4 regions of the Lysinibacillus sp. NPDC048646 genome follow, and region 2 is predicted to be linked to each of the others. Evidence: riboswitches for the same ligand, from Rfam matches in the RefSeq annotation. Region 2 holds a riboswitch; each other region holds the start of a gene.
The links. A riboswitch is a leader RNA that binds a small molecule or an ion and turns the genes downstream of it on or off. The one in region 2 is predicted to bind cobalamin.

Region 1 (2,205 bases), on a different contig from region 2:
TAGTTTGGGTATTCGGTGTTATGCATAAAAAAGGCCTACATTTCTGGAAATGGCCAGTAGCGCTTGTTTTAAACGGTGTTGTTGCACCTCTGCCGTTTTACTTTATCATTAGCCCTGCATTTTATTGGGGAACATTAGTAAGTATTTTCATGGCAACCGTTATTAACTTAGTAATCGTCGCTGTTGTAATGCCGATTCTTTCAAAAGTGTTTGTACGTAAAGAAGGGCGAGCGCATTGAGAAATGCAGTAAAAGTTGGTGATTTGATTGCCACAACCGATAATGCCGCGGCGATTGGCGAGAAATCACAAGATGTTGTGGCTACGTCAGATCATCTAACCGCATACTTAACAGCTCGTGTTACTTTTTTAGAACAGCTTGCGGCGAATGCGATACCTGTGCATATAATACTTGCTAATTTTTCAGGGGATGCTGCTTGGTCTCGCTATGTCTCTGGCATTCAGCAGGTATTTGATGAAATTGGTCTTGTTTGCCCACAGATAGGCGGTAGCTCAGAATCCAATATGCCAACTTTACAATCAGCTTTATCTTTGACAATGCTAGGCGCGCAACAAAGTCGTACGCTGTATGAGCGTGACAAGCTTATTTGGTACACATACGGCCTGCCACTTGTTGGAAATGAAGTGCTTGCTCAGCCTGACGATGTTGCGCAACTTCAGCCCATTTTTAATGCTTGGCGCGATGAAATTGTGCAGCAAGTTTGGCCAGTAGGGTCAAAGGGTCTACAAGTAGAATTCACCCGACTTTTTGGAGATCAGCGGGTGCAAAGTTCGTTAGATGTTGAGAAAACTGCAGGTCCATGTGCCGTTATTTTACTCGGTGTACATCCTGAAAAAGAGCAACTTGCACAAAAAAATTTCACTAGAAATTTTGAAAAACTGCGTAGAACTGCTTGGTAATAGGGCTTGCTTCCAGCAAAAATATAGATTTATTAAATGCAAGATTCAAAACGCCTATTGCAACAAGAAACACAATATGTTAGATTTGTTTAGGAGTTAAAACACTATATATAGTATTTGGACGAACGGTACCATATTGGTTTAAAAGGGAATTCGGAAATAGAGCAATCTTAAGCCGAAGCTGTCCCCGCAACTGTAAGTGCTGACAAATGATTAAAATGCCACTGTAACTGATGGGAAGGCAATCATTTGGAGGAAGCATGAGCCAGGAGACCTGCCGATTTGTTCAAGACAGCAACACATTCTTCGGGGATTGAGAAGTGGAGGCGAGAGATTTGTCCACTTTGATGTGTACATGTCCTTCATTTCCATTTCCGATTTTACAGCGATCCCGCAACAGATACATGTTGTAGGATCGCTTTTTGTGTTGGCTGAAGGTGAAAGGGAGAGAATGTATAAATGACAATTCAAATCGAACAGCAAATAGCTAAGTTAAAGTTTAATTATTCGGAGGATGAACTAGAAAGTTTTGTAAGGTTATCGGATCGATGGCTACGCAAAAACGAAAGTGCCACGTTTGAAGCATGGGCGGATGCGATGATTTTACAAACGCTTAGTCTTATTGACGAAGAAGAGCCCTTCTGGACATTTGTTGCTGCGCAAATATATTTGGAGAAATTATACGATCAATTTGCCATGCGTCGCGGCGTTGCTGTGGAAGATGTCTATCAGGTATTTCCAGCACAGCTCGCAAGATATACAGAAGCTGGACTTTATCACCAATGTTTAACAACGAAGTATAGTGAGCAGGAGCTAATTGAACTAGCGTCCTATTTACAACAAAGCCGAGATGAGTTGTTTACGTACATCGGGTTAAAGACATTAATGGATCGCTATGTCGTACGTGATTATACGAAAACACCAGTGGAGCTACCGCAGGAGCGATGGATGGTCATCGCGATGACGCTCATGCAAGATGAAACTGAAAATCGCTTAGATAAGGTTCGTGAAGCCTATTGGGCAATGAGTAATTTATATATGACCGTTGCAACGCCTACTTTATCCAACGCCGGGAAAACACATGGTCAACTTTCTAGTTGCTTTATCGATACGGTAGATGATAGCTTGCAAAGTATTTATGATACGAATACAGATGTCGCAACATTATCGAAGTATGGTGGAGGTATTGGCGTCTATATGGGTAAAATCCGTAGTCGTGGCTCATCCATTAAAGGATTTAAAGGTGCTTCAAGTGGCGTGTTGCCTTGGATTAAACAGCTCAATAA
Region 2 (2,205 bases):
ATGAGGGGTTCTGCCCATGCTAACCAAATCTATTACTTGAAAATCGAATAATACAGGTGTTTCCTGACTAACAACGGCTAAATTTTTAGCAATGGATTTACTCGATTGTTGCAAAATGTCTTTCTCGTTCAGTAAAATCGTTCCACTTTCTGGCTTTAATAGACGATACATATTTTTTAAGAGTGTTGATTTCCCACTACCATTAGGACCAATTAAACCAACAAATTGCTTTTCTTTTATTTGAATGCTCACTTCATGTAAAATACGCTGATCATGAATGGAGAATGATACATGTTGTGCTTCTAATGTCATATTTTTTAATCTCCTTCTCCGAAAGAATAATTGTTACGACGCAGTAACCAAATGAAAAATGGTCCTCCGCAAAATGCAGTAATAATACCAATTGGCATTTCCTCTGGTGCAATTAGTATTCGTGCAAGTGCATCTGCCCAAACTAAGAAAATTGCTCCTAATAAAGCACTAATTGGGATAACGTATTTATAATTTGAGCCTACTATTAACCGTACAATATGCGGAATAATCAAACCAACAAACCCAATTGAGCCACTAACTGCCACAAGTACACCTGTAAGTAGAGATACTAGAATAACAAGCTGTATTCGGAATTGTTGTAGATTAACCCCTAAAGTGACTGCTGCCTCTTCTCCAAGTAGTAACAAATTTAAATTTCGATAATGCAGCCAAAGCAATACAAATACAATGATGAAAACAACCGTTGGAATGAGTAGATTACTCCATTTTGCACCTGCAAGACTGCCTAGCATCCAATACATTACTGCCTTCATGCCGCCCTCTTGCTTGGACATCATTAATATAAAATTCGAAGTGGCAGATAAAATAAAGGATACCGCCATTCCTGCTAGTAACAAGCGGAAGATAGAAATTCGCCCACCAACACGTGATAAGAAAAAAACTAATACAATCGCAATTAAAGAGCCTAGAAAGGCCGAGATAGAAAGCGCGTATATGCCAAAAAATGAAAACGCCCCTAAAATTATGACGGCCGTCGCACCGACAGTTGCACCTGATGAAACCCCCAAAATATATGGATCAGCAATTGAATTACGAACAAGTGCTTGAATGGCAGCACCTGCAATGGCTAATCCTCCCCCAACGATTGCGGCAAGGAAAACACGTGGCACACGAATTTGCCATATGATAATTTCTTGTGAGCGACTCCAATCTTGCACTACCCAATTTTGAACGAGTGGTATTTTCGAAAAGATAACTTTCCAGACATACAACGGTGTAATAGAAACGGAACCTATCATGATAGCGAATGTAATTGAAATGATTAGCAGTAGAAGGAGCATCATAGAAAGTAAGATAAATTTTTTATTTGGGCGTTGTGTCAGTTTATTCATCTGTTTATTAACTCCTAGTCAAAAATGATAGATGTGAAGCAATAAAAAAGGGTATTCTACGCAAAAATTTTGCATAGAAATACCCTGGAATAAACAAAAGTAAGAAACGTATCCTTCAATTGTCCGTAATTGCTTACATCCTCGTGGGCATTACAGGAAAAAACTAATTGGCAGGTCTCCTGGCTTCGATTCATCATTGCTATGACAGCCTTCCCATTTTGAACAGTGGCTTATATATCATAGAACTCCTCGTTACAGTTGCGGGACAGCGTCGGATTTACACCGACTTCCCTTTTAAGTGATGCTTTAAGGGCATCACACCAATAGTATCTGAAATATTAAAATTATGACGATTCTAACATACATAATTATTGTAGTCTATACCTATTTTTTCTATTTGTCATATCTAACCTTGTATCTCATTGCTATGAAGGGGCATTTGCGTTAACTTATTTCAATATCAAGTTGACACAAAGTTTTTATTTTCTTAAAATATCACTATTAACTATATTAAATCGGGGTGAAATGATGACAACCGTAGCTGAACATTCGCATCATAAATTAAGAACAGTCGATCTTGCATACATTGGCTTATTTTCTACATTGATGATGATTGGTGCCAATATTACTTCCTTTGCACCTTTCATGGTAGTTGGCAGCGTACCTATCACATTACAAACATTTTTTGCTATTTTAGCAGGACTTATTCTTGGTAGCAAAAAAGGTGCGCTTGCCTGTACCGTCTATATGTGTATTGGTTTAGCCGGAGCACCCGTTTTTGCTCGTTTCGGTGGTGGCTTCGGACAAATTTTAAGCCCGA
Region 3 (2,205 bases), on a different contig from region 2:
GGTATTAAGAAGTAGACAAATTTGTCTACTCCCAACCAATGTCGTTTTACATATCAGTTTGAAGATTTACAAAAAATGCATGAGAAATATGGTAAGAATAATTTCGTAGTTTTAGGTTTTCCTTGTGATCAGTTTGATAATCAAAATCCTGAAGATGGTGAGGAAACTATACAGCTTTGTAAAGTTAACTATGGTGTGACGTTTCCAATTTTTGAATTAGTGCAAGTAAACGGTGAGACAACACATCCATTATTCAATTATTTGAAGCATGAAGTGGATTTTCGAGAATTTGGAAAGGCGAATATGCAGGAAAAAAGCTAGCTCAATCCATTGTCCAAATTGTACCTAGCTTTTTAGATGGTCGTAATATTCACTGGAACTTTACAAAATTTTTAGTGGATGGGAACGGTAAAACGATTACTCGCTTTGAACCAACTGATTCACAACTTGATATTGAGCAAGCTATTGATAAAATCTTATAGTCATACTTTAATTAGAATTTTTGAGGGAGAAACACGAATAGCTAATCGTTATGTAGAAATAGTGCTAAGTTTTGTATATTTTCGATTAAGTTTTCCGCAATTTCGCAACTACTTTTTCAACACAATATATGATACACTGCTTTACAAGTGAATAATTCTTGCAGAATAAGGGTGCTAGGCCATAGCATAATCGGGAATTCGGTGTAAAACCGAAGCTGTTTCCGCAACTGTAAGTACAGATATCATAAAATTAAGCCACTGTCGAAGAATCATAACTCTAGTAGATGGGAAGGTTTTTATGACATCGCTACATAAAGGTAGCGAACTGTACAAGCCAGGAGACCGACCTTTATTTGAGCGTATAAATACTCTTCGGAAGTTAGGGGGATATACGGCAAATACATAGGCAATGTCGTGTCAAAGCGACGCTATTTATGCATTTTCGTCGTCTCTCTGTTAATCGGGAGCGGCTTTTTTTTATGCACTTTTACTTTCATCCAGTAAGTAAGAATAGTTTCGCGAAAGAAAGTGGGGTCTCAGGTTTGAAAAAAAATGCACGTTATTCATGTTATCCGTTTATGCGTGAAAAAATATCATTGGTAGATTATGAGATTCGTACAGATAGTTTAACAACGCATGTGGGTGTTGCATTAGCTGCTATAAAGAAAGAAACGGTTGAAGTTGTGGCAGCTGATTTGATGGCAATTTTGCCAATGGCCTATCATGTGAATGGTTCGGTGCGTGGCAAATTAGCTGTAACCGACGAAGATTTAGCATGGCTTAGCAATCGTTATGATTTTTACGTTGAGTATGTTAGGGAAGAGATTCAAAACTTTGTTTTACCTCAGGGGACGGAGGCTGCTGCTGCCCTTCATTTATGTCGAAGTGAAGCAAAGAAATCATACCGTGCCTTGCACAAAGTGTCTGAGGAGCGAGAAGTACCAACCATCCTTTTCGATTATCTAGGATTACTGGCCAATGTATTTTTCGTAATGGCTATATACATGAATCAACAGGCTGGAATCGCCGAGATTCCGTTTATAAGTAAATCATACCCAATGAAAAAGAAAAAAGGAGAATGAGTGAAGTGAAAAAATTAGTTAATTTCCAATGGCTTTCGATTTTGATGTTAGCGTTTGTCCTAGTAGGCTGCGGTACAACTGATGAAGCGAAGAATGGGGACACATCGAAGGAAGAAAAAACAGCTGAATCAGGCTATAAAGTGACAGATGATCGTGGTGTAGAAGTGACATTTGATGCTATACCAAAAACGATTGTATCCTTACAGCCAAGCAATACAGAAATCTTATTTGCATTAGGTGTAGGTGATAAAATCGTAGGTGCTACAGAGTATGATACATATCCAGCGGAAGCACAAAACATTGAACGTGTATCAGATTCTAGTACGTTTAATAGCGAACGCATTGTATCATTAAATCCAGATGTGGTGATAGCTTACTCTGCTAATGGTAAGGACGATGCGTTAAAAGGACTTGAAGATGCAGGTGTAAAAGTATTTGTTATCAAATCAGCAGCTTCATTTGAAGATGTCTATGGTGATATAGAACAAATTGCGACTGTCATGGGTGTTGAGGATAAAGGTGATCAACTAAATGAAGACATCAAGGCTAAAATAGCTGATGTTCAAGCAAAAGTAAAAGATGTAGAAAAACAAAAAAATGTTTACTTGGAAATTAGTCCGAAGCCAGAGATTTATACAGCA
Region 4 (2,205 bases), on a different contig from region 2:
AGTTTAAATAAAGAAGTGCAGCAATTTAAATTGTAAAGTGAAGCAGCCATCCATGATAGATGGCTGCTTTTGAGAGTTACTGCATTGGTTCGATTATCTCTACTCGACATGGCAGTAAAAATGTTTACCTTGCTCCTTTCTTCTAATTTTAGGAACTGACGGATAGAATTAAGAATGTGACGGATAGAATCATCAAAGTGACGGATAAAACTGCGAATGTGATGGATAGAATCATCAAAGTGACGGATAAAACTGCGAATGTGATGGATAGAATCATCAAAGTGACGGATAAACATTGTGAGTGTGATGGCTAGCAACGCAATCATTACTGAAATAATTCTACTTTTCTGAAAAATATATGCTATAGTTAGAGCATAATTGAATATTGTGTAAGAGTTGGTGCCAAATGAAAGTTTGGCTTAAAAGGGAAGTCGGTGTAAATCCGACGCTGTCCCGCAACTGTAAATCGGAGCAAATCACAAATGCCACTGGGAAACTGGGAAGGCTGTGAGGCGTGTTGATGAGAAGCCAGGAGACCTGCCAATATCTAGTACACACCAAATAACCTACGTGGAAATAGGTGGTGAGATGTGACCATACCGGCACTGTGCGAAACGAAAGAAATAGTACGATTTCACAATGAATTTCGTATCGTTTCGTTATAGTTAATTTCGACAGACCATAAACCATTTTCCGAATAGGAGAATGGCTTTTTTTATTTGCATACAAAAGGAGAGAGTGACATGACGTACACAACTACAGCCATTGGTTATCCGTACATCGGGGAAGACCGCGAATGGAAAAAAGCATTAGAGACTTTTTGGAGAAATGAGCTTTCACAGGAGGACTTTTTACAGCAGTTAAAAGAAATACGCTTAGCCCGCATTGAAAAGCAACTTCGTTATGGTTTAGATATCGTAAGCGTAGGCGATTTCACCTATTATGATAGGATACTTGATACAGCGATGATGTTTGGCTTAGTGCCAAAGCGCTTTGACTGGCAGGGAACTCAGCTAGATTTACACACCTATTATAGTGCGGCTCGTGGTAACGACAACGCAGTTGCTTGTGAAATGACCAAATGGTTTAATACGAACTATCATTACATTGTGCCTGAATTCGAGGGACAAACATTACAGCTCACGGAAAATAAAATTCTCGCTGATTTCTTAGAAGCAAAAGAAGCGTTTGGCATTACAGCAAAGCCAACTCTCATTGGGCCTTATACATTTTGTAAGCTGACAAAGGGTTATGATAAAAAAACACAGGTGGCTTTTATTTTAGCGTTACTCCCCCTTTATACGCAGGTTATCAAAGAGCTAGTAGACGCTGGTGCCGAGTGGATACAGTTAGAAGAGCCATCCCTTGTCACAACATTAGAGGAGGCAGAGGTGAAGCTCGTTCAGGAAATCTATACGCAATTAACAGCAGCTGTCCCTAACGCAAATATTATGCTACAAACTTATTTTGAATCGTTATCAGCGTATGAACAGTTAGTAGCACTTCCTGTCCAAGGAATTGGTTTAGACTTTGTTCATGGCTACGATAAAAACATGGAGTCACTGCGTCAATATGGCTTCCCTCAAGATAAAGTTTTAGCTGCTGGCGTTGTTAATGGTCGAGATATTTGGCGTGCAAATTTAGCACAGGTGAGCACGACCGTAAAAGCGATTGAACAGTTGAGCAATGCAAAGGATATGTGGATTCAGTCCTCATGTAGTTTACAGCATGTACCGATTACGACTGCACGCGAGACCAAGTTAGATCCCGTTCTAAAAAATGCACTTGCCTTTGCAGATGAGAAATTAGTAGAAATTACAGAAGTAACAAAATATGTACAGGAAAAAAATCATGCCACAAATCAAACAATTTCGGAGAGTATGAAGGCAATCGAAGCTTTAAAAAATCATCCAGTACGTAATAATAGAGCTATTCAACAGGCTGTACAAGCTGTGTCGACACAGGATTTTGAACGTCAGCATGATTTTCAATCTCGCCAACATATTCAGCAGGAACTATTACAGCTACCTTTATTCCCAACAACAACGATTGGTAGCTTCCCACAGTCAGATGAGGTCAAACGTATGCGTAGTGCTTGGCGTAAGAAACAGTTATCAGATGAAGAGTATGCAACATTCGTAACACAAGAAACGAAACGTTGGATTGCTATTCAAGAAGAGTTGGATATTGATGTGTTGGTGCATG

Region 1: linked by a shared signal. The riboswitch ahead of ACQKII_RS04015 (ribonucleoside-diphosphate reductase subunit alpha) and the one ahead of ACQKII_RS18800 (FecCD family ABC transporter permease) in region 2 are both predicted to bind cobalamin.
Region 3: linked by a shared signal. The riboswitch ahead of ACQKII_RS08180 (hypothetical protein) and the one ahead of ACQKII_RS18800 (FecCD family ABC transporter permease) in region 2 are both predicted to bind cobalamin.
Region 4: linked by a shared signal. The riboswitch ahead of metE (5-methyltetrahydropteroyltriglutamate--homocysteine S-methyltransferase) and the one ahead of ACQKII_RS18800 (FecCD family ABC transporter permease) in region 2 are both predicted to bind cobalamin.

What each region holds. Positions count from the first base shown of each region.
Region 1 covers NZ_JBNNLZ010000002.1:346,995-349,199, forward strand. Annotated here, with positions in the region: gene ACQKII_RS04005 (ECF transporter S component) at 1-239, shown strand, start outside; gene ACQKII_RS04010 (hypothetical protein) at 236-919, shown strand; cobalamin riboswitch at 1,029-1,216, shown strand; gene ACQKII_RS04015 (ribonucleoside-diphosphate reductase subunit alpha) at 1,379-2,205, shown strand, end outside.
Region 2 covers NZ_JBNNLZ010000021.1:49,433-51,637, forward strand. Annotated here, with positions in the region: gene ACQKII_RS18795 (ABC transporter ATP-binding protein) at 1-312, opposite strand, end outside; gene ACQKII_RS18800 (FecCD family ABC transporter permease) at 318-1,385, opposite strand; cobalamin riboswitch at 1,538-1,725, opposite strand; gene ACQKII_RS18805 (biotin transporter BioY) at 1,914-2,205, shown strand, end outside.
Region 3 covers NZ_JBNNLZ010000005.1:108,377-110,581, reverse strand. Annotated here, with positions in the region: gene ACQKII_RS08185 (hypothetical protein) at 22-321, shown strand; cobalamin riboswitch at 635-847, shown strand; gene ACQKII_RS08180 (hypothetical protein) at 1,025-1,564, shown strand; gene ACQKII_RS08175 (ABC transporter substrate-binding protein) at 1,570-2,205, shown strand, end outside.
Region 4 covers NZ_JBNNLZ010000002.1:191,581-193,785, forward strand. Annotated here, with positions in the region: gene ACQKII_RS03180 (methyl-accepting chemotaxis protein) at 1-36, shown strand, start outside; gene ACQKII_RS03185 (hypothetical protein) at 177-314, shown strand; cobalamin riboswitch at 381-559, shown strand; gene metE (5-methyltetrahydropteroyltriglutamate--homocysteine S-methyltransferase) at 744-2,205, shown strand, end outside.